3 regions of the Pseudomonas sp. AC083 genome follow, and region 3 is predicted to be linked to each of the others. Evidence: riboswitches for the same ligand, from Rfam matches in the RefSeq annotation. Region 3 holds a riboswitch; each other region holds the start of a gene.
The links. A riboswitch is a leader RNA that binds a small molecule or an ion and turns the genes downstream of it on or off. The one in region 3 is predicted to bind cobalamin.
Positions count from the first base shown of each region.

Region 1: another riboswitch for cobalamin. It lies ahead of AC0IXA_RS05925 (ABC transporter substrate-binding protein); the one in region 3 lies ahead of AC0IXA_RS00200 (CbtB domain-containing protein).
Region 2: another riboswitch for cobalamin. It lies ahead of cobO (cob(I)yrinic acid a,c-diamide adenosyltransferase); the one in region 3 lies ahead of AC0IXA_RS00200 (CbtB domain-containing protein).

Region 1 covers NZ_CEEDDH010000002.1:598,823-606,839, forward strand. The annotation lists gene metE (5-methyltetrahydropteroyltriglutamate--homocysteine S-methyltransferase) at 1-856, shown strand, start outside; partial or broken gene AC0IXA_RS05915 (ABC transporter ATP-binding protein) at 1,066-1,734, opposite strand; gene AC0IXA_RS05920 (FecCD family ABC transporter permease) at 1,827-2,843, opposite strand; gene AC0IXA_RS05925 (ABC transporter substrate-binding protein) at 2,840-3,853, opposite strand; cobalamin riboswitch at 3,993-4,186, opposite strand; gene AC0IXA_RS05930 (ParD-like family protein) at 4,307-4,534, shown strand; gene map (type I methionyl aminopeptidase) at 4,531-5,322, shown strand; gene AC0IXA_RS05940 (ABC transporter ATP-binding protein) at 5,450-6,604, opposite strand; gene AC0IXA_RS05945 (ABC transporter permease) at 6,622-7,431, opposite strand; gene AC0IXA_RS05950 (ABC transporter permease) at 7,438-8,017, opposite strand, start outside.
Region 2 covers NZ_CEEDDH010000003.1:15,728-23,744, forward strand. The annotation lists gene AC0IXA_RS06130 (cobyric acid synthase) at 1-963, opposite strand, end outside; gene cobD (threonine-phosphate decarboxylase CobD) at 960-1,952, opposite strand; gene cbiB (adenosylcobinamide-phosphate synthase CbiB) at 1,945-2,853, opposite strand; gene bluB (5,6-dimethylbenzimidazole synthase) at 2,850-3,500, opposite strand; gene AC0IXA_RS06150 (cobyrinate a,c-diamide synthase) at 3,497-4,879, opposite strand; gene cobO (cob(I)yrinic acid a,c-diamide adenosyltransferase) at 4,876-5,487, opposite strand; cobalamin riboswitch at 5,571-5,800, opposite strand; gene AC0IXA_RS06160 (hypothetical protein) at 5,964-6,548, shown strand; gene AC0IXA_RS06165 (PQQ-dependent sugar dehydrogenase) at 6,615-7,928, shown strand.
Region 3 covers NZ_CEEDDH010000001.1:51,952-59,968, forward strand. The annotation lists gene AC0IXA_RS00175 (fatty acid cis/trans isomerase) at 1-948, shown strand, start outside; gene nfuA (Fe-S biogenesis protein NfuA) at 1,052-1,636, shown strand; gene cobM (precorrin-4 C(11)-methyltransferase) at 1,753-2,499, opposite strand; gene AC0IXA_RS00190 (cobalamin biosynthesis protein) at 2,578-2,991, opposite strand; gene AC0IXA_RS00195 (CbtA family protein) at 2,988-3,689, opposite strand; gene AC0IXA_RS00200 (CbtB domain-containing protein) at 3,701-3,898, opposite strand; cobalamin riboswitch at 4,022-4,240, opposite strand; cobalamin riboswitch at 5,020-5,231, shown strand; gene cobW (cobalamin biosynthesis protein CobW) at 5,331-6,395, shown strand; gene cobN (cobaltochelatase subunit CobN) at 6,399-8,017, shown strand, end outside.

The sequences.
Region 1 (8,017 bases), on a different contig from region 3:
TCAAGAACGCCTCGGCCTGGATGTGCTGGTGCACGGTGAGGCAGAGCGCAACGACATGGTCGAATACTTCGCCGAACAGCTCGACGGCTATGCCTTCACCCGCTTTGGCTGGGTGCAGAGCTACGGTTCGCGCTGCGTCAAGCCAGCGGTGATCTTCGGTGACCTGAGCCGCCCGCAAGCGATGACGGTCGAGTGGATCTGCTACGCCCAGGGCCTCACCGACAAGGTCATGAAAGGCATGCTGACCGGCCCGGTGACCATGCTGATGTGGTCCTTCGCCCGCGAAGACGTCAGCCGCGAGGTACAGGCTCGACAGCTGGCGCTGGCCATTCGTGACGAAGTGAATGATCTGGAAGCGGCAGGAATCAAAATCGTGCAGATCGACGAAGCGGCGTTCCGTGAAGGCTTGCCGTTACGCCGGGCGCAGTGGCCGGCGTATCTGGAATGGGCAAGCGCAGCGTTCCGCCTGTGCGCCTCCGGCGTGCGCGACGAAACCCAGATCCACACGCACATGTGCTACAGCGAATTCAACGATGTGATCGAGTCGATCGCGGCGATGGACGCCGATGTCATCACCATCGAAACCTCACGGTCGGACATGGAACTGCTCGAAGCGTTTGAAGCGTTCGCCTACCCGAATGACATCGGCCCGGGCGTCTACGATATTCACTCGCCACGGATTCCCGATGTGTCGGAAATGGTTGGCTTGCTGCGCAAGGCGGCGCAGCGTATTCCGGTTGAGCGGCTGTGGGTCAATCCGGATTGCGGGCTGAAAACCCGAGGCTGGCCAGAGACCGAAGCGGCGCTGGTGCACATGGTCAGCGCCGCGCGGCAACTGCGCAAAGAGTGGGCCTGACCCATTACCGCCCTGGAATACATAACCCTGTGGGAGCGAGCCTGCTCGCGAAAGCGGTGTGTCAGTCGACACCATGTTGGATGACCTGACGCTTTCGCGAGCAAGCTCGCTCCCACAGAATTCGCGTTCCCCCTGTCATTCACGGCAACACACAAATCCTTTGTGGGAGCGAGCCTGCTCGCGAAAGCGGTGTGTCAGCTACACATGCATCAGGCAAGGAAACGCAATATCGGTGCACCATCGAACGGGTCCGTCAGATAGTGCGCCCTGACGCCGAAAGTCGTCTGTAACCGCTCCGGCGTCAGCACGTGCAGCGGCTCGCCCAATGCCACCAGACGCCCGCGCTCCAACACCGCCAGGCGATCGCACTTGAGCGCCTGATTGAGATCGTGCAGGGCGATCAACGTCGTCACCGGCAGTGCGCGCACCACTTGCAGAATGCTCAACTGATGCTGGATATCGAGGTGGTTGGCCGGCTCGTCGAGCAGCAGGATCTGCGGGCGCTGGGCCAGTGCGCGGGCGATGTGCACGCGCTGGCGTTCGCCACCGGAGAGGCTGCGCCAGAGGCGGTTGCGCAGGTGCACGGCGTCGACGTCGACCAGCGCTTGCTCGACGATGGCGTCATCGGCCGGCGACCACGGTTGCAGCGCCGACAACCACGGCGTGCGCCCCAGCGCCACCGCGTCGAACACGCGAATGCCATCGTCGGTATCGGCCTGTTGCTCAACCACCGCGAGCGTCTGCGCGATGCTGCGCCGCGACATTTTGCCCAGCGCCTGACCGCCGAGCTGCACATGGCCCGCGCTCGGTTCGCGCAGGCCGGCGAGCAGTTTCAGCAGCGTGGATTTCCCCGAACCGTTCGGCCCGACAATGCCCAGGGTCTCGCCGCGCTGAACATCGAGACTGACACCATTGAGCAACTCGGCACCGCGCACTTTGAAGCCCACACCCGCACAACTTAAAACCGTGTTCATCGCGCCGATCTCCGGCCCACCAGAATCAGCGCGAACACCGGTGCGCCGACCAGCGCAGTGATCACGCCGACCGGGATCACCTGACCCTTGATCAGGGTGCGCGACAGCACATCGGCGGCAATCAGAAACACCGCACCGCCCAGCGCACTGGCGGGCAACAGACGCGCATGCCCCGTGCCGAGCAACAACCGCGCGGCATGGGGAATCACCAGACCGACAAAGCCGATCGAGCCGACAATCGACACCATCACCGCCGTCACCAGCGCGGCGCAGCCGATCAGCAGGATCTGCACTCGGCGCACGGCAATGCCGAGGGAGGCTGCCGAGTCCGCGCCAAAGGTGAACGCATCCAGCGCCCGGCGGTGCCACAGACAAACGACCAGCCCGAGCAAGGCCACTGGGACCGCCAGCCACACCGACGGCCAGCGCACGCCGCCGAGATTGCCGAGCAGCCAGAACATGATCCCGCGCGCTTGTTCGGAGCTGGCGGAGCGGGTGATCAGAAAAGCGGTGAGGGCGTTGAACAGTTGCGAGCCGGCAATCCCGGCCAGAATGATCTGCCCGGTGCCGCTGGCCGAGCCGCTGACCCGCGCCAACAGGATCACCAGTACGAACGCCGTCACCGCGCCGGCAAAGGCACCGACCGACAATGAAATCGCCCCGGCGCCGACGCCAAGCAGGGCGACCATCACCGCGCCAGTCGAGGCGCCAGCAGAAATACCCAGCAGATACGGATCGGCCAGCGGATTGCGCAGCAGCGACTGCAGGATTACGCCACAGGTCGCCAGACCGGCGCCGCAGGCCGCCGCGACCAGCGCGCGGGTCAGGCGATAGTTCCAGACGATGCCTTCGTCGATCGGGTCGAGCACATAACCGGCGCCCCACAGCTTGTTGGCCAGCACCTGCAACACTACGCTCGGCTCGATCGAAGTCTCGCCAATGGCCACGCCGCCAATCAGCGCGACCGACAGCGTCAACAGCACCAGCAGCAAACGGATCAGGCGTCTGCTCATGGCGACAGGTCGTAGCCGTTGATGGCGCTGGCCAGTTGTGCGAGGCCGTCGAAGGTGCGCAGGCTGGCCTGCATGGCCATGGCGTCAAGGATGATGATGCGGTTGTGCTTGACCGCGTCCATGTTGCGCGTCACCGGATCACTGCGCAGGAAGGCGAGTTTTTTCTGATAGTCGTCCGCCGGGAAACGTCGACGATCCATGCGCGCGATCACCAGAAATGTCGGGTTGGCCTTGGCGATGGTTTCCCAGCCGACGGTCGGCCATTCTTCATCCGACTCGACCACGTTGCGCACGCCGAGGGTGCTGAGCATGAAATCGGGAACGCCTTTGTGCCCGGCCACGAAAGGCTCGATGTCCATCTCGGCGCTGGAGAACCACACCAGGGCGCTGACGTCTTTGCGCTGCTGCTTTTTCGCCGTGGCGATCGACTGCGCGAGGCTGGCTTTGAGCTGGTCATTGAGCTGCTCGCCACGCGCCTGCACATCGAAAATCGCTGCGAGCTGGCTCACGGCTTTGTAGATGCTGTCGATGCGAAACGGCGCCAGCCGCGTGCCGTCCGAGCCGACGAGGTTGTCCTTGGCTTCGCAGTCGGAGGGCAGCAGATAGGTAGGAATCTTCAGTTCATGAAACTGCTCGCGGGTGCCGACCGCGCCTTGCGGGCCGACCATCCATTCCAGCTCGACGGCTACCAGTTCCGGGCGTTTGGCGATCACCGCTTCGAAACTCGGCTCGTTGTCGGCGAGGCGCTCGATCCTGTCGTTCTGCGCTTTGTATGTGCCCAGCACGTCGTTGAACCACAACGAGGTGCCGACGACTTTGTCGCCCAGGCCCAAGGCATAAAGCATTTCCGTACCGGCCTGGCCGATGGTCACCGTGCGCGCGGGCGCGTGCTGAAAGGTCAGGCTGCTGCCGCAGTTCTCCACGGTCAGCGGATACGCAGTCGGCGTCGCTTGCGCCAGGGCGCAAAGGCTCAAAGCGGTGAGCAGGGTGGCAACGCGGGGCAGCAGCATGGGGCAGTCTCCAGGAGAACCGTACGGGAGCAGGCGGGTACGGTTGGAAACACACCTCGGGCGCGGTCGTGGAAACTGCGCAAGGCCGGCACAGGGAAAATGCGCACGGCACGATGTCCTTCCCGGACACCCCGCCGGTTAGTCAGTCACTGTGCCGGCAGGTCTCCTGACTGATGCGTCATCGCCACGCTCCGGCCTTCCCGGGATTCACCCAGTGGCAGTCGAGGAGCAGGCTCGGCACCTACAGTTGCGGGGGCAGTTCCGATTGATGCTGTGCAAGCATTTCGGATTCCCTATTAATTCCGTGTGGAAACCGGCGGCGGCATGGTAGTCGATTTGCGCGGTGGAGGGGGAGGCGAATCTGCCACAGCGTCGATTTTGTCGTCGCCATTGCAATCGGCCGTATGCACTGATTAATATACGATCCATATACATTTCGTATCGGATACAAATATGGGCATCGTAAAAATTTCAGAGGACATGCACGAGAACCTGCGCATCTCCAGCAACGCCCTCAGCCGCTCGATCAACGCGCAGGCCGAGCACTGGATGCGCATCGGCATGCTCGCCGAGCTGCATCCCAACCTCGACCACAGCGCCATTTGCCGCCTGCTGATCCGCGCCGAACAGAACGGCGGACTGGATCTGCAACAACTGACTCAGGAAGCCGTCAGCGCATGAGAAACCAGATCAAGATCAACACGCCGGCCGACATCGAAAAATCCCGCGCCGCCGGCAAACTCGCCGCTGAAGTGCTGGCAATGCTGGTGCCGCATGTGAAGGCCGGGGTGACCACCGATGAGCTGGACCGGTTGTGCAACGATTACATCGTCAATGTGCAGAAAGCCGTGCCGGCCAACGTCGGTTATCACGGCTTTCCGAAAACCGTCTGCGCGTCGGTCAACGACGTGGTGTGTCACGGGATTCCATCGGGCACGCCATTGAAGGATGGCGACATCGTCAATCTCGACATCGCCGTGATCAAGGATGGCTGGTTCGGTGATACCAGCCGCATGTATGTGGTGGGCGAGGCGACTCCTGAAGCGCAGCACCTGATCAAGACCACTTACGACGCGATGTGCGCGGGCATTCGCGCAGTGAAACCGGGCGCAACGCTGGGCGATATCGGTCATGCGATCCAGAGCCTGGCGGAGGCGGAGGGCTTCAGCGTGGTGCGCGAGTACTGCGGCCATGGCATCGGCAAGGTCTATCACGACGAACCGCAAATCCTGCATTACGGCTTTCCCAATCAAGGGCTGAAGCTCAAGGCCGGGATGATTTTCACCGTGGAACCGATGCTCAATGCCGGCAAACGCCATGTGAAGAACATGCCAGACGGCTGGACCGTGCTGACCAAGGATGGCTCCTTGTCGGCGCAGTGGGAGCATATGGTCGCGGTGACGGAAAACGGGTTTGAAGTGCTGACGGCGTGGCCGGATCAGATTGAAGGGTATTCCCCGATCAATTGAACAATCCCGAACCTGTGGGAGCGAGCCTGCTCGCGAAAAGGTTGTGTCAGTCACCATTAATGTTGAGTGACACAGCGCATTCGCGAGCAGGCTCGCTCCCACAGGGGGATTTCAGTGGATTGGAAATCTAGTGAGCACCGGCAGCCTTGTTCAAATCGCTCTCGGTCCATTCGGTGTAAACACAAGCATCCGCCGTCGCCCAGCGCACCCGGACCGGATCGCCGGCCTTGAGCGGCATGCCTGCCGCCGACAGCGCTTTCACCGTCATCGACGTCCCGCCCGCAGTGACCACGCTGCACGTCTGGCTCTCACCGAGAAACAGCACCTCCACAACATTCGCCGATACCTCATTCCAACCCGCCGCCAGCGGCTCATCCAGCGCCTGCTGCGTGCTCAGCGCCAAGGCCTTTTCCGGACGCACCATCAGCAGCACATCCTGATCAGTGTGCAACCCGGACGTCAGCCGAATCGACAACAACTGCCCCTCGAAACTCGCTGCCGCATTGCCTTGCGCCTTGAGCTTGAGGAAGTTCGAATTGCCCAGAAACGACGCGACAAAGGCATTCGGCGGATTCTGGTAAAGGTCGTAACCACTGCCCAGACCAACGATTTTGCCGTGGCTGAAAATCGCGATGCGTTGCGACAGCCGCATGGCTTCTTCCTGGTCGTGGGTCACGTAAACGATGGTGATACCCAGGCGCCGGTGCAGCTGGCGCAGTTCATCCTGCAAGTCCTCGCGCAGCTTCTTGTCCAGCGCGCCCAGCGGTTCGTCCATCAGCAGGATGCGTGGCTCGTAAACCAGTGCCCTGGCGATGGCGACACGTTGTTGCTGACCGCCGGACAGTTGCGAAGGGCGGCGATGGGCGAACTGTTCGAGCTGCACCAGCTTCAACATCGCATCGACGCGTTTTTCACGCTCGGCGGCAGCCAGTTTACGGATCGCCAAAGGGAAGGCGATGTTGTCGCGCACCGACAGATGCGGGAACAGCGAATAGCGCTGGAAGACCATGCCGATGTCGCGCTTGTGCGGCGGCACGTTGACCAGCGACTGGCCGTTGACGAGGATCTCGCCGCTGCTCGGTGTTTCGAACCCGGCGAGCATCGACAGCGTCGTACTCTTGCCCGAGCCGCTGGAGCCGAGAAAGGTCAGGAATTCGCCGTCCTTGATGTCCAGCGAGATGTTATCGACGGCAGCAAAATCGCCGTAGTGCTTGTTCAGGTTGCGCAGGCTGACCAGGGGTTTGTCGCTCTGCTGGGATGCGTCTTTGATCACGGCACTCATGTCGTACTCCTGGGCGCTCAGGCGCTGATTTCGTTGCGCCGGCGCAGCGCGGCGGCGATCACCATGACCAATACCGACAGGCCGATCAGCAGCGTCGAAGCGACGGCGATCACCGGGGTCAGGTCTTGGCGCAGGGTGGTCCACATTTTCACGGGAAGGGTTTGCAGAGTCGGGCTTGCCATCATCACGCTGAGCACCACTTCGTCCCATGAAACGAGGAAGGCGAAGAGGGCGCCGGCGACCATCCCCGGGCGGATCGCCGGGAATGTCACCTTGAACACCGCTTGCAAGCGCGAGGCACCGCAGATCACCGCCGCGTCTTCAATCGACTGATCGAACAGCTTCAGCGAGTTGATGATCGAGATGATGGTGAACGGCAGCGCGACGATCACATGGCTGACGACGAAGGCGAACATGGTCCCGGTATAGCCGAGCTTGAGAAACAGCGCGTACACCGCCACGGCGATGATCACCAGCGGCACGATCATCGGCAGGGTGAACAGGCCGTAGAGCATCTCGCGGCCGGGAAAGCGCCCTCGCACCAGCGCAAACGCGGTCGGCAAACCGAGGGCCACGGCGCAGATCGTGGTCAGCACGGCAACCTTGAGGCTGGCGGCAGCGGCGTTCATCCAGTCGGGGTTGGAGAAAAACTGGCCGTACCATTTCAGCGTCCAGCCCGGTGGCGGGAACACCAGCCACTGCGAGGAGCCGAACGACAGCAGCACGATGAACACGATCGGCAACAGCAGGAACAGACCGATCAGCCCAGTCGTGGCGTAGAGGCCGAAACGCATGCGCCGGCTCATGGCATTGGGGGTCAGGAGCATGTCGGCTTACCTCGCGTTACTGGCGCCAACCGGGGATTCCGGTTGAAGCTTCAGGTAGAAGTAGAACAGCACCAGGGTGATTGCGATCAGCAACGCGGCGCCGGCACTGGCCAGGCCCCAGTTGAGGAACGATTGCACCTGCTGAATGATGAACTCCGGCAGCATCATGTTCTGTGCCCCGCCCAGCAAAGCGGGGGTGACGTAGTAACCGAGCGACATCACGAACACCATCAAACCGCCGGACGCCAGGCCCGGCCGGCACAGCGGCAGGAACACCCGGAAGAAGTTGGTCCACGGACTGGCGCCGCAGATCGAGCCGGCCTGCAGGATCATCGGGTCGATGGCCTGCATGGTTGCCTGCAACGGCAGCACGATGAACGGGATCATGATGTAGCTCATGCCGATCACCACGCCCGTGAGGTTGTGCACCATCTCCAGCGGTTGATCGATGATGCCCATCGCCATCAGCGCCTTGTTGATTACCCCCGAGGCTTGCAGCAACACCAGCCACGAATAGGTGCGGGCGAGCAGGCTGGTCCACATCGACAGCAACACGATATTGAGGATCCAGCGCCCCCAACCGCGC
Region 2 (8,017 bases), on a different contig from region 3:
GTAGCGCAGATGCCGATTGATCGCCGCGTCCCAACCGTTGGAGCGCAGATAAGCCAGATCACTGCGCACGCTTTTCGAGCCCGGCAGGATGATCAGATCGGCGGCGGGAATCGCCTGGCCCGGGCCGACAAATTGCAGATCCACCTGCGGATGCAGACGCAGCGGGTCGAAGTCGGTGTGATTGCTGATGCGCGGCAGCACCGGCACCACCACTTTCAAGACCTGCTCGGCCTTGTCGGTCTGGCGTTGGTCGATGCCGTCCTCGGCTTCAAGGTGCAGGTCCATCACGTAGGGCAACACGCCGACCACCGGTTTGCCGGTGCGCTGCTCCAGCCAGTCGAGGCCCGGTTGCAACAAGGCGATATCGCCGCGAAAGCGGTTGATGATGAAGCCTTTGACCCGCGCCTGTTCGCTCGGCGAGAGCAATTCCAGCGTGCCAACCAAATGCGCAAACACGCCGCCGCGATTGATGTCGGCGATCAGCAAAACCGGGCAATCCACCGCTTCGGCAAAGCCCATGTTGGCAATGTCGCCGGCGCGCAGATTGATCTCCGCCGGCGAACCGGCGCCTTCGACCATTACCAGCGGATACGCAGCGCTGAGTCGCTCGTGCGAGGCGAGCACCGCTTGCATCGCGATGGCCTTGTAATCGTGATAGGCGACGGCGTTCATCGTCGTCACCGCGCGGCCATGAATGATCACTTGCGCGCCAGTGTCGCTGTTGGGTTTGAGCAGCACCGGGTTCATGTCGGTGTGCGGCTCGAGACCGGCCGCTTGCGCCTGCACTGCCTGCGCGCGGCCGATCTCGCCGCCGTCAGCGGTGACTGCGCTGTTGAGCGCCATGTTCTGCGGCTTGAACGGCACCACCGCCACGCCCTGGCGGGTGGCCCAGCGGCACAACGCCGTCACCAAAGTGCTTTTGCCGGCATCGGACGTAGTGCCTTGCACCATCAGAGTGGTCATGGGTGGTCCTTGATGAAAGCTTGCAAAGCCTGTTCGAGACGCAGCTCTTGCGCGGCATCGGCCGGCAGGCCGAAACGTACACTGCTGTTGTGGCTGAACAGGCGCAGGAGGATGCCGCGCCGGGCGAGGAATTCGTGCAGCGCTTCGGCGTGCTCGGTGATCAGCCACTGAAACAGCGCGCAGCCACCCTGCGGTGCAAAACCGCAACGGGTCAGCAGCGCCGCCAGCCGTTCGCTCGCTTCGTCGCTGCGAATCCGCTGACGGGTATGGCCCTCGGTGTCTTGCAGGCACGCCGTACCGAGCACTCGCGTCGGCCCGCTCACCGCCCACGGCCCGACCTGTTCGGCGAGCAGTTTGAGCAACTTGCGTTCGGCCAGAACGAAACCGAGGCGCACCCCGGCCAGACCGAAAAACTTACCGAACGAACGCAACACCACCAGCCCGACCTGATGCGCATAGGGCGCCAGGCTCAGTTGCGGCGTGTTGTCCATGAACGCTTCGTCGACCACCAGCCAGCCGCCGCGTTGCGCCAGCCGCGCATGCCAGTCGAGCAGGCGTGCCGGGGTCAGGCTGAGTCCGGTCGGATTGTTCGGATTGACCACCACCAGCACATCAAGACTGTCGAGAAAGAATTCGACTTCCTGCTCGAGCACTTCACGGACGATGTAACCGCTGCGCCGCCAGGCTTCGGCATGCTCGGCATAGCACGGCGACAACACGCCGACCTTGCCGGCCCGGCGCAGACGCGGCAGCAACTGGATGGCCATTTGAGAGCCGGCCACCGGCAACACCTGCGCGGCGCCGTAGTAATCGCAGGCGGCCTGTTCCAGACCGTCGTCGCTTTCCGGCAAGCGCGCCCAGGCGCGTAGCGGGATCTCCGGGATCGGGAACGGCCACGGCGCGAGGCCGCTGGACAGGTCAAGCCAGTCGGCCTCGGCGATCCCGTAATCGAGTGCAGCCTTGCGCAGCCGGCCACCGTGCTCAAGCATAAAATTCCGCCCCCAGGCAAAGCATCAGCAGCCACAACCATACGCCGCGCTGGACCAATTGCCAGCCACGCTCGATGGAATCGGCATCGGCCGGCGCACCTTCGCCCAGTTGCGGGCGCTCATGCAGTTCGCCGTGATAGATCGCCGGGCCACCCAACTCGACGCCCAGCGCACCGGCACCGGCCGCCATCACCGGGCCGGCGTTGGGGCTGTCCCACTGCGGCGCCTGGGTGCGCCAGCATTTGAGCGCGAGGCGGGTTTTGCCCAGTAGCGCGTAGGTCAATGCCACCAGACGCGCAGGAATGTAGTTCAACACGTCGTCGATTTTCGCCGCCGCCCAGCCGAAACGCTCGAAGCGTTCGTTGCGATAACCCCACATCGCATCGAGGGTATTGCTCAAGCGATACAGGACCACGCCCGGCGCGCCGGCGACGACAAACCAGAACAGCGCAGCGAACACCGCATCGCTGCCGTTCTCCAGCACCGATTCGGTGGCGGCACGGGCCACGGCGTTGCTGTCCAGTTCATTGGTCTGGCGGCTGACCAGATAACCGACGCGCTTGCGTGCCTCGTCCAGATCATCGGCGCGCAACGCCGCCGCGACAGGCGCGACATGTTCGCCGAGGCTGCGCATGCCGAGTGCACAATACAACGCGAGAATCTCGACGATCCAGCCGACATAGGGCGCCCAGGAAAATGCTGTGGCGAGCAAGGTCAGCGGCAGTACCGCGATAACCCACGCGGTGACGCCATGACTGCGCCAGCCACGACCGCCGGCGTTGAAGCGTTGCTCGATGCGTCCGGCAAAATTGCCGAACGCCACCAGCGGATGCCAGCGTTTCGGTTCACCGAACAGCGCATCCAGCGCTACTGCGGCGACACTCAGCAACGCCACACTCATTGACTCACTCCCCAATAATTTTCGTACAGCAACTCGTTCAGCGGCCGCGCCTGCGCCCAACCTTCGAGCACCAGCATCGGCGCCGGATAGAACTCCTTTACCGGGCCCAGACACAACACCGCCAGCGGCTTGGCACCGGCCGGCAACTTGAGCAAATCCGCCAAGGCTTGCGGTTCGAACAGCGAGACCCAGCCCATGCCCAGGCCCTCGGCACGGGAGGCCAGCCACAGGTTCTGGATCGCGCAGGACAACGAGGCCATGTCCATTTCCGGCAACGTGCGCCGACCGAAGATGTGCTTTTCGCGATCATCCATCAGCGCCGCGACCAGCACTTCTGCGCAATCGTTGATGCCTTCGACCTTGAGCTGCATGAACTCATCGCTGCGCTCGCCGAGGGCCTCGGCGGTGCGGATGCGTTCCTCTTCCACCAGATCGCGGATCTGCCCGCGCAGAGCACGATCGCTGATGCGGATGAAGCGCCAAGGCTGCATCAGGCCGACGCTCGGCGCTTGATGAGCGGCCTCGAGCAGACGACGCAGCAACTGCGGCTCGACGCTGCCACCGGTGAAGTGGCGCATGTCGCGGCGTTCGGCGATGGCCTTGTAGACCGCTGCGCGTTCGGCTTCGGAGAATGTGTTGTCGGTCATGGCCCTTTCGCGAGCAGGCTCGCTCCCACAGGGTTCAGGTCATCCATTGTGGGAGCGAGCTTGCTCGCGAAGCCGGCCTCACTGTCTGGCGCAAACAATGACGCAATCGCAGTCGGATTCGACGGGAAATAAAAGTGCACGTACGACGCCGTCATCCGCCCCTCGCGATAAACCGCCTCAGCGCCGCGCCCGCCATTGGGACTCAGCCCACGGGCAATCGGCGTCAGCTCGGTTGTAGTCAGCGAATGGTGATACGTATGCCCCCGCAAGGAACCTTCCGGCAGCTCAACCGCCTGCAACGCCAGCGCCGCCAGACGCTTCTGCATCACCGCCTCGCCCTTGAGCAAACCGACCAGCTCAGCACGGGTGCCTTCCACGTCGGTCAGCGAATCCAGCAGATAAAGCATGCCGCCACACTCGGCGAGCAACGGCTTGCCCGCCGCGTGGTGCGCGCGGATTGCTGCAAGCATCGTGGTGTTTTGCGCCAGCGCGACGTGGTGCAGTTCCGGATAACCGCCCGGCAGATACAGGCTGTCCGCCTCGGGCAATCGGGTGTCGCGGATCGGCGAGAAAAATTGCAGTTCGGCGCCCATCGCCCGCAGCAGATCGAGACTGGCGCCATAGGTGAAGGCAAAGGCTTCATCACGGGCGACGGCGATGCGCACACCTTTCAATAAGGGCTCGGCGGCGATGACGTCAGGCGCGGCGAATTCAACGGCGGGGGGCAGCGCGACTTGGCAACTGCTGGCCAGCGCATCGGCGGCCGCGTCGAGACGCAGATCCAGATCATTCAATTCGCTGGCCTGGACCAGACCGAGGTGGCGGCTCGGCAATTCGATGCCGGTCTCGCGGGACAGCGCGCCGTACCAGCGCAGACCTTCGGTGAGGCTGCCTTCGAGCAATTGCGCATGGCGCAAGGTGCCGACGCGGTTGGCCAGCACGCCAGCGAACGGCAAGTCCGGCTGATACTTCGCCAGGCCCAGCGCCAAGGCGCCAAAGGTCTGCGCCATGGCGGTGCCATCGATCACGCCGAGCACCGGCACACCGAAGTGGCGCGCCAGATCAGCGCTGGATGGCGTGCCGTCGAACAGGCCCATCACGCCCTCGATCAGAATCAGATCAGCCTCGGCGGCGGCTTCCCACAACAGCCGACGACTTTCCTGCTCGCCGACCATCCACATGTCCAATTGATAGACCGGCGCACCGCTGGCGCGCTCGAGGATCATCGGATCGAGAAAGTCCGGCCCGCATTTGAACACGCGGACCTTGCGCCCCTGATTGCGATGCAAACGGGCGAGTGCGGCGGTGACGGTGGTCTTGCCCTGACCGGAGGCCGGCGCGGCGATCAACACCGCCGGGCAGTGGCGTGGTTGCTTCAAAGTTCGACGCCTTTCTGCGCTTTGATCCCGGCCTGGAAGGCGTGCTTGAGCATGCCCATCTCGGTGACCGTGTCGCCCATCTCGATCATTTCCGGCTTGGCGCCGCGACCGGTGACCACCACGTGTTGCATCGGCGGACGCGCCTGCAAATCGCTGAGCACCTGATCGAGATCGAGGTAGCCGTGCTTGAGGGCGATGTTCAATTCGTCGAGCACCACCAGACCGATCGAAGGGTCGCGCAACAATTCGCGCGAGACTTCCCAAGCGGCGGTCGCCGCGGCGATGTCGCGCTGACGATCCTGGGTTTCCCAGGTAAAGCCTTCACCCATGACGTGGAAACGCACTTGCTCGGGGAAGCGGCGGAAAAACAATTCTTCGCCGGTGCTGTTGCGGCCCTTGATGAACTGCACCACGCCGCACTGCATGCCGTGGCCCATCGCGCGGGCGAGCATGCCGAACGCCGAGCTGCTCTTGCCTTTGCCGTTGCCGGTCAGCACCAGCACCAAGCCACATTCGTCGGGCGAGTTGGCAATGCGTTCGTCGATCACGGCTTTCTTGCGCTGCATGCGCGCCAGATGGCGCTCGTCACGCTCGGGGGAATCAGTCATGGGGGGAGCTCTCCGTTGAGGCTGGATAACGGCGGGCAGGCACAAGAATAGACGGCAAAAAGCCTGGCATCGCCCACCGTGATGCCGCTGAGATGGATCAGGCCGGTCTCCGGGCTCATGAGCGGCGTTTCGCCGGACTGCGCGCCTTCCCGCTTCTTTCGAGGCAGTGGCTCAAGGCGCAGTTTTCACTCATTTACCGTTGCGGGGGCAGCGCCGGGATCGTCGTGGCTTCGCTTGAAGACCACCCTCACCGGCTTCCCTGTTTCACTCTGTCGACGCGGGGCCACAGAGCACCTGAAACAAGCGGCGAAGGTTAGAGGGTTGGGGGTGGAGCGTCAATTGAAGAGGCGCTTTGCGCGCGAATAACTGCCGCTGCTCAATTGTGCAGCGGCAATCTTGTGCCAGACTGTGACAAGTGATATCAAAGAGCCATGCTTTTTTCCAAAAAGCCCACTACAACAATAAGGATGACGACGATGCAAGGCATGATCATCAGCAACCCGCGCCTGGAATTCCTGCGCCCGTTGCTGGAACGCTGGTTTGACTGTATCGATCGCTACAACACCGTTCGCGGCGACAACGACACGCCATATTGGCACGACGAGAAAGCCAATCTCGGCCTGCTCGCGGCAGCGGCGTGGATGGCTGAAATGGTCACGCTGAACGACACGGCCACGCGCAAACAGAACGAAGAAGGCGAACGCAATGCCCGCGCCGACCTGCTGATTGCCGGCGCCGAAGACCGCGCGTTCATTCAGGCCACGCAACGCTGGCCACGGGTCAACAACCTCAACCTGACCCAGGCCCTGCTCGACATCACCGTTGATGCCAAGCGCATCAGCTACGCCAGCGATCTCAAGCTCGGCTGCCTCTTTGTTGCTCCGCAAAAACCTCAGCACAGCGCCAGCCCCGAAGAATTGCAGGACATGGTCGACGACCTGCAAAAGGAACACACCTGCGCCGTGGCCTGGTATTTCCCCTACGCCTATCGCAAATTGCACAGCGACGCGGGCAACTATCATCCGGGCATCGCCGTGCTGTTCAAGGAAGCCCGCGGTTGAGCAGTTGAACCATCGGGCCTGCGCCCTCCTCTATGTTTAGGAATGCATTCATAGGGAAGATCAGCAATGCGCAAGGCCCAACTCGCTCTTATCATCGCCGTCGCAGGCGGGCTCGCCGCCTGCGGTGAAACCTCCAGCCTGCAAGTCTCCGACGGCACCGGTCCGTCACCGAAACTGCCCGAACCGAACAAGACGCTGATCCCGACAGTGAACATCGCCCCGGCGGTGGGCTGGCCGGACGGCGCGAAACCGACCGCAGCGGCCGGCACCCAGGTCGCGGCGTTTGCCGAAGGCCTCGATCACCCGCGCTGGCTCTATGTGCTGCCCAACGGCGATGTGCTGGTGGCGGAAACCAACGCGCCGCCCAAGCCCGATGACAGCAAAGGCATTCGTGGCTGGGTGATGAAGAAAGTCATGGGCAAGGCCGGCGCCGGCGTGCCCAGCCCGAACCGCATCACCCTGTTGCGTGATGCCGACCACGATGGCGTCGCAGAAACCCGTACGGTGTTCCTGCAGAACCTCAACTCGCCGTTTGGCATGACGCTCGTCGGCAACGATTTGTACGTAGCCGACACCGACCGCCTGCTGCGCTTCAACTACGAGCCGGGCGCCACCGAGATCAAGACCCAACCGATCAAAGTCGTCGACTTGCCTGGCGGCACGCTGAATCACCACTGGACCAAAAACGTCATCGCCAGCAAGGACGGCAACAAGCTCTACGTCACCGTCGGCTCGAACAGTAACGTTGGCGAAAACGGTCTGGATCAGGAAGAAGGCCGCGCGGCGATCTGGGAAGTGGATCGGGCGACCGGCAATCACCGGATCTTCGCCTCGGGCATTCGCAACCCCAACGGCCTCGCCTGGGAACCCACCAGCGGCGCCTTGTGGACAGCGGTCAACGAGCGTGACGAAATCGGCAGCGATCTGGTGCCGGACTACATAACCTCGGTCAAGGACGGCGGCTTCTATGGCTGGCCGTACAGCTACTATGGCCAGCACGTCGATGTGCGGGTCAAACCGCAGAATCCGGATCTGGTAGCCAAGGCCATCGCTCCGGATTACGCGGTCGGTCCGCACACCGCTTCGCTGGGCCTGACCTTCGCCGATGGCAACCGCTTGCCGGCGCAATTCAAGGAAGGCGCATTCATTGGCCAGCACGGCTCGTGGAACCGCAAACCGCACAGCGGCTACAAGGTGATTTTCGTGCCGTTTACTGGCGGCAAGCCGACCGGGCAGCCGGTGGATGTGCTGACCGGTTTCCTCGACAAGGACGAAAACGCGCTGGGCCGCCCAGTGGGCGTGGTGATCGATCAGCAAGGTGGCTTGCTGGTGGCGGATGATGTCGGGAACAAGGTGTGGCGCGTGTCGGCCAGCAAGTAAGTTAAGCGCGAAGCAAAAAATGTGGGAGCGAGCCTGCTCGCGAAAGCGGTGTATTAGTCAAATCATTGTCGACTGACACTCCGCCTTCG
Region 3 (8,017 bases):
AACGACAACGCCTTGCTGAGCATTTTCCGCCATTTCGACAGTGCTTCGGTGACCAAGGGGCTGATCGGTGAGGTGCCGCAAACCATGTGGCTGTTCGACTATCCGCTGCTTGAGCGCACCTATTACCAGCTCGCGGTCAACTTCGACGTGTTCGGCAACGTCTCCCATCAAGCGCAGACTCGCCTGTATTTCGACCTGATCCGTAATGGCGCGGAGCAGAACTTCCTGCGCCTGATGCCCGCCGACTCACGCGAGGATTACCTCAACGATTGGTACCAGGACGGCGGCCAATTCAAGATGTGGCTCGATTACGAGGCCATTGATGACGACAAACCGACCGCGCTGAAGCTCGACGAGAAAGACCCGAAACACGATTTCGCCATGCAGTTGCTGGCGCGCTACGGTGATCTGAACGCGCGGCCAGACCCGATCAATCGCTGCGACGGCGCTTATTGCTCGCGACCGAATATAGATCCGGCGTTGCAGAACGCCGAGCAGGCCCTGAGCCGTCTGGCCTCGCGACCGGCCGCAGGGTTGAAAGTCATCGACCAGATGCCCGAAGCGACCTTGCTGCGCGTTGAAACCGCCAGCGGCAAGCGCGAGGTCTACAGCGTGCTGCGCAACCGCGCGCACAGCAACGTGGCGTTTCTGCTCGGTGAGTCGCTGCGCTATCAACCGGGTCTCGACACCTTGACGATCTATCCGGGCGTACTCACCAGTTACCCGAACTTCATCTTCAACGTACCGGCCGAGCAGGTGCCAGCGTTTGTCGATGCGATGGAGAATGCCAGGGATGCCAATCGGTTCGAAAAAATCGTCGAACGCTGGGGCATTCGTCGCAGTCATCCACAGTTCTGGCTGTATTTCCACGATCTGAGCCAGTACATCCACGAAACCGATCCGGTGGAAGAGGGTGTGCTGGATATGAACCGGTACGAGAACCTTTGAGCATTCGCAGGCATATGCCGGGATTCTTTCCCGACAAAAATACTAGGACTTTGTCAGTCGCGCCGATTGGCGTAAACTGCGCCCAAGCCTGCGAGGAGTTTTTATGACCGCTATTACCATTACCGACGCCGCCCATGATTACCTGGCCGATCTGCTCTCCAAGCAGAACACCCCGGGCATCGGCATCCGTGTCTTCATCACCCAGCCTGGCACCCAGTACGCCGAAACCTGCATTGCCTACTGCAAGCCGGGCGAAGAGAAGCCTGAAGATACCGCGCTGGGGCTGAAAAGCTTCACCGCTTACATCGATTCCTTCAGCGAAGCGTTTCTTGACGACGCCGTTGTCGACTATGCCACCGACCGTATGGGCGGCCAGCTGACCATCAAGGCGCCAAATGCCAAGGTGCCGATGGTCAATGCCGACAGCCCGGTCAACGAGCGCATCAACTACTACCTGCAAACCGAAATCAACCCGGGGCTGGCCAGCCACGGCGGTCAGGTCAGCCTGATCGATGTGGTCGAGGACGGCATCGCTGTGTTGCAGTTTGGTGGCGGTTGCCAGGGCTGCGGCCAGGCCGACGTGACCTTGAAGGAAGGCATCGAGCGCACTCTGCTCGAGCGCATCCCGGAGCTCAAGGGCGTTCGCGACGTGACCGACCACACGCAGAAAGAAAACGCCTACTACTAAGGCGTTCGCTGCGAACATGAAAAACGGCGCCCCGTGAGCGCCGTTTTTTTATGCCTGTGGTTCGATCGTGCCCACGCTCTGCGTGGGTACGCAGCCCGGGACGCTCCGCGTTCCACTCACGGTCGATACAGATGCGCATGCCCGGCGCGATACAACGAAGACTCGCTAAACACCTCACTGCCCAGCACCCGCCCGACCAGAATCAACGCCGTGCGCCGAAACGCTTTGGCCTCGACCTTTGCGGCAATGTCCGCCAATGTTCCCACCACCCAATCCTGATCCGGCCACGTTGCCCGGTGAATCACCGCAATCGGGCAATCCGCACCGTAATGCGGCAACAGTTCAAGCAGTATCTTTTGCAGATGATTGACCCCCAGATGAATCGCCATGGTCGCGCCATGTTGCGCCAGACTGGCCAGTTCCTCGCCGGCCGGCATCGCGGTCTTGTCGGCGTAACGGGTCAGAATCACGCTTTGCGAGATATCCGGCAGAGTGAGCTCGGCGCCCAGCAGCGCTGCGCATGCTGCCGTCGCGGTCACGCCCGGAATGATCTCGAAAGGAATGTTCAGCTCACGCAAGTAGCGGATCTGCTCACCGATCGCGCCGTACAGACCTGGATCCCCCGAATGCACACGGGCAACATCCTGGCCTTTAGCATGGGCAGTTTTGATCAGATCGATGATTTGTTCCAGATGCAGTTCAGCGCTGTTGGCCACGATTTCGGCCTGATGACCTTCCAGCACCGCTGCGGGTACCAGCGAACCGGCATAAATGATCACCGGGCAGTTGCGAATCAGCCGTTGGCCTTTGACGGTAATGAGTTCCGGGTCGCCGGGGCCGGCGCCGATGAAGTAGACGGTCATCGTTGAATCCTTGTGAAGAAGCGCAGCCGCACCTCAGATGAAGTGTGCTCATGATCAATGGCGGGGATTATCGGGATTTTACCCGGCGCCGGCCAACGCCAGCGTGGCCTGCGCATATTTCAGCCGGGGAATCAGCAGTTTCACCGGAGCCTGAATCAGTTGCTCGGCCAGCGCCAGCGCGGCGCTTTCCGCCACGCCGTAGCAGCCGGTGCGCTCAAAGGCGATCTGCGATTGATGACTGAGGCGCTGTTGATAGGGCGCCAACTCGGCACTGTTGAAATACTGCAGGGGCAGGTTCAATTGTGTGGCCAGTTCCAGCAACCCCGGTTCGTGGCGCTTGAGGTCGATACTCGCCAAAGCCTTGACCGCTCGCAGCTCGATGCGGTGCGCCTGCAACGCTTGATCGAGTAATGCACGCAACGTACTGGCCGGGCAGCCGCGCTGGCAGCCGAGGCCGACCACGAGGGTCGGCGCTGCGCGGTCATCGGTCATGCCTGATATGGACCTGCGCTTTTACGGCGGAACAACCATGCACTGATCAAGCCCAAGGCCAGCCAGAACGCGACGTTGGTCAGCTGCGAAGCGATTTTGAACTGGGTTTCCAGTGCCTCTGGGGCAAGCATCGAATGCACCTGCGGTTGCGGCGCGCCGATCACATGCGGCACGGCGAGAATCGCCACACCGAGAAGCTTCATCAGCCAGTGACGACTGAAGGCGATCAGTGCCAGGCCGACGGCGGTCGAAGCGGCGGTGCCGATCCACCAGATCTGCCGCGAAGCCAGATCGGCAGCCGCAGTGCCCGGCAATTCAGGTGGCAGGCCCAAGGTCGGCGCGAGTACGAACGTCGCGTAACCGGCCAGACCCCAGAGCAGCCCTTGCGAGGTTTTGGTTGGCGCGCGCAAGGTGTACAGGCCGGCGAGCATCAGGGCGAAACCCACCGCCACCACCAGATTACCGCCAGTGGTCGAGACCACGCGCTGCCAGCCGTCTTCCGGCTCCCAGGCTTCGCCATCATGGCTGTGGGCGGCGGTGCCGGCGGCGTGTTCGTGAACTTGCGCGACCGGTTCGGATTTCTCGAAGGTTTCGGCCTGCAGAATCAGTGGCGATACCCAGAAACTCTGCAGCAGGGTCAGCAGCAGGGCGGCCAGCAAGCCGGTGAAGCCTGCGGTTTGCGCGATACGCTTGATCATCTCGGCAAGCCTCAGTGGCACGGGAACGCGGCGCTGTGGCGGGTATCGTGAGCGGCGTTGTGCACCGCTTCGATGTGCGAGAAGCCGGCGAACCAGACCAGACTGGCACCGAGGATCGAGGCGAAGAGGGCGGCGGCCACGCGTTGGCCGAGTGTGGTGCTGCTGGAGATGTGGTCAGTGTGGCTGACGGTATTGCTGATGATCGACATAGCGCTTCCCTCTGAAATGTCAGCGGGTAAACAGAGCGCATGAAAATCCCTGCGAGCCGGGCACGCAGGGATTTCGAACAGCGCCCGCCCACCGCGGGTTTGTTTGTGGTCAGCGGCGCTTGCGCGCGCTGGGTGTTGCGGGCCGGTCTCCGGGCTCGCGAGGGGTTGGCACGAGGCCGACCTGCAAGCATCACCTTCCCATGCCGGGGCACAGTGGATCTGACGCATCGCTCGCTTACCGTTGCGGGGGCAGCACCGGACTGACATGGCTTTGAGTAAAGCACATGATTCACCGGTTTCCCGTTTCACCCTGTGAAGGGCACCCGTAACAAGGTGGGCAGGAGAACATGGGTTTGGGTTTTTAGTCAATTTCCGGGGAGTTTTCGGTGCTGCGGTGGGGGTGTTTTTCTGATGTTTTTGTGTGTATATCCGTTGCTGCGGGTGTTGCTGATTACGGTTTCGCCCTTACGGCGAGGCACTTTTTCCAAACGCCGAAAAAGTACCCAAAAAGGCTTGCTCCTACGTTCGGCCCTCGCAGGCTCGGGTTCCTTCGCTGCGGAACTGATCCGGGAGCAGCGGCTCCGGTTTGCTTCGCTGCACCTCCTTCCGCTGTGTACGACTGCGTCGTACGGTCGCTGCGCTCCCACGCCCGGATCAATCCCTCCGCTCAGCCTTCCGACTTCGCCGGTGGATCAAGATCAAGAGCACTCGAGCTTGCGCTCATTGTTGAGTGGGGCGGCTTCGCCGCGGGCAGCTGCGCTGCTTTGCTTTTGCTTTTGTGGGAGCGAGCCTGCTCGCGAAGGCGGCCTGACAGCCGACCTGTTCTTGAAGTGGTACCCAATCCAACTGTAGGAGCCGCCGAAGGCTGCGATCTTTTGATCTGGCTTTTGCTTTTGCTGTTGCTTTTGATCTTTTGCCCCTCCGTAACGAAGGTACCCCGAGCTCCAGCGAGCGGGCCGTACGCCGGGGCAAAGCCTTTTGGTTCCTTTTTGCTGGGCCGGCACTCCGGCGTTTGAAAAAGGGACTCGCTGTAAGAGCGAAACCATAAGAAGCCGTTACCGCAGCAACGGATATACCCCAGTTTCAGACTCACCGACCATTGACCCATGACGGACCCATGCGTAGCCTTGCGCTTTCGAGGTTCTTCGGCACTCGCCGAAGCTAAGAAGGGAACGCGGTCAAAGCCGCGGCTGCCCCCGCAACTGTGAACGGTGATGTTCGTTGCCACGCCACTGCCAGCTCAACCGATGAGCCAGCGGGAAGGCGCAATGGACGCCAGGCCCAGCGCCTGAACGCCGTCAGCCAGGAGACCTGCCTCGTCACAGATTCTCACTACAACCGGGCGGGGTGATCCGGTGGCGAATGCTTCCGGCGTGCATGCGCGCTGCCGGTTCTCGTCCCGTATGCCCGCCGCTTGCCAAAGGGCATACCGATGAAAACACTGGCCAAACTCCCCGTCACCATCGTCACCGGTTTCCTCGGTTCAGGCAAAACCACGCTGCTGCGACACATGCTCGATAACGCTCAGGGCCGGCGCATCGCGGTGATCGTCAACGAGTTTGGCGAGCTCGGCATCGACGGTGAAATCCTCAAGCAATGCACCATCGGCTGCACCGAAGAAGAGGCCAGCGGCCGTGTTTACGAACTGGCCAACGGCTGCCTGTGCTGCACGGTGCAGGAAGAATTCTTCCCGGTAATGCGCGAACTGGTTGCCCGTCGCGGCGATCTCGACCACATCCTTATTGAAACCTCGGGCCTGGCCCTGCCAAAACCGCTGGTGCAGGCCTTCCAGTGGCCGGAAATCCGTAGCGCCTGCACCGTTGATGCGGTGATCACCGTGGTCGACAGCCCGGCCGTCGCTGCTGGCACCTTCGCAGCGTTCCCGGATCAGGTCGATGCCCAGCGCAAACTCGATCCGAACCTTGATCACGAGTCGCCGCTGCACGAATTGTTCGCCGATCAACTGGCCAGTGCTGACCTGGTCATCCTCAACAAGGCCGACCAGACCAGCGCGGAAGATCTGGCTCGGGTGCGCGCTGAAGTCGCCGAAGAGCTGCCGCCAGCGGTAAAAATCATCGAAGCCAGCAATGGCCGCCTGCCGCTCGACGTGCTGATCGGCCTCGGTGCCGGCTCCGAGGAGCACATCGACAGCCGCCACAGTCACCACGATCACCACCATGACGGTGATGACGACGATCACGATCACGACGCGTTCGATTCGATCTCAATCGAACTGCCGCAAGCCGATGAAAGCCTGCTGCTCGACGCGCTGACGCAACTGGTGGTGCAGCACGGCATTCTGCGCGTGAAAGGCTTCGCGGCGATTCCGAACAAGCCGATGCGCCTGTTGATTCAGGGTGTGGGCACGCGTTTTGACAAGCATTTCGACCGTCAGTGGGGCGCCGAAGAAGCGCGCGTCACGCGTCTGGTGCTGATCGGCCAGGAACTCGATGCCGCACAACTCGAAGCGCAATTGCGCGCTGCGCTCAGCGTTTAAGCCATGCACCTGCTCAGGACCCAGCCCGGCGGATTCGTCTCGGACGACAACATTGCCGATCTCGGACAAACCCCCGCCGAGCTGGTGATCCTGTGCAGCGGCGATTCCAGCCTGGCGCTGCTTGCCGAGGCTGCGCAGCAATTGCCCGATAACTATCCGAGCTTGCGTCTGGCCAACCCGATGCAGGTGCAGAATCATGCCTCGGTCGATCTGTATGTCGACGAAGTGCTGCGCCACGCCAAGGTCATTCTGATCTCACTGCACGGCGGCATCGCCTATTGGCGCTACGGTGTCGAGCGGCTGGTCGAGTTGTCCGAACGCGGCGTGCAACTGATTCTGGTGCCCGGCGACGACCGCCCGGACCCCGAGCTCAGTGACTTGAGCACGGTCAGCGCCGAAGTACGCGATCGACTCTGGCAATTTCTGCGTCAGGGCGGCATGGGCAATGCACTGGATTTCTTCCGTTGCCTGGGCCACCAATGGTTCGCCCGCGATTACCCGTGGAACGAGCCGCAAACCCTGCCGCGCACGGCGATTTATCAACCACAGAAAAACAGCGCTGCCCTGAGCGACTGGCAAGCCGAATGGCTGCCCGGTCAACCGGTGGCGGCGCTGTTGTTCTATCGCTCGCATTTGCAAGCGGCGAACACGGCGTTCATCGATGTGTTCTGCCAGCGCTTACAGGCAGCCGGGCTCAGTCCGCTGCCGATCGCGGTGGCCAGTCTGAAAGAACCCGGTTGCTTGTCGGTGGTCGAGGATTGGCTGGATGAAGTCGAGGCGGGGGTGATTATCAACACCACCGGTTTTGCCCAATCGAGTCCCGAAGCACCGCATCTGCGCCCGTTTCGCCGCAACATCCCGGTAATTCAAGCGATCTGCGCCCAGGACAACGAGCCCGGCTGGCGCGACAGCGAACAGGGCCTCGGGCCGCGTGATCTGGCGATGCACATTGCTTTGCCAGAGCTTGACGGGCGCATCATCAGCCGACCGATCAGCTTCAAGGATCTGGCCTGGCGCAGCGAGCGCAGCCAGTCCGATGTGGTCTGCTACCGCGCCCAGCCCGAACGCATGGATTTCGTCGCCGAACTGGCGCGGCGCTGGGTAGCTTTGGCACGCGTGCCGAACGGCGAAAAACGCATCGCGCTGATCCTCGCCAACTACCCGACCCGTGACGGCCGCATCGGCAATGGCGTCGGCCTCGATACGCCGGCGGCGGCGCTGAACATCCTCCGCGCATTGCGTGCCGAAGGTTATCCGATCACGGCCGAGTTGCCCGACAGCGGCACCGAACTGATCCAGCAACTGCTCGGCGGCGTCAGCAACGACCTCGACAGTCTCGACTTGCGCCCGTGCCAGCAGAGCCTGGCGATGGACGATTACCTGGCAATGTTCAATGCGTTGCCGGAAGCGAATCGCGCCGCGGTACTCGAGCGTTGGGGATCGCCACACAACGATCCGATGTGTCGCGACGGTCGCTTGATGATCGCCGGTCTGCGTTTCGGTCTGACCTTTGTCGGCATCCAGCCCGCCCGCGGTTATCAGGTCGATCCGAGCGCGGTGTACCACGACCCGGATCTGGTTCCGCCGCACGGTTATCTAGCGTTCTATTTCTGGTTGCGCAA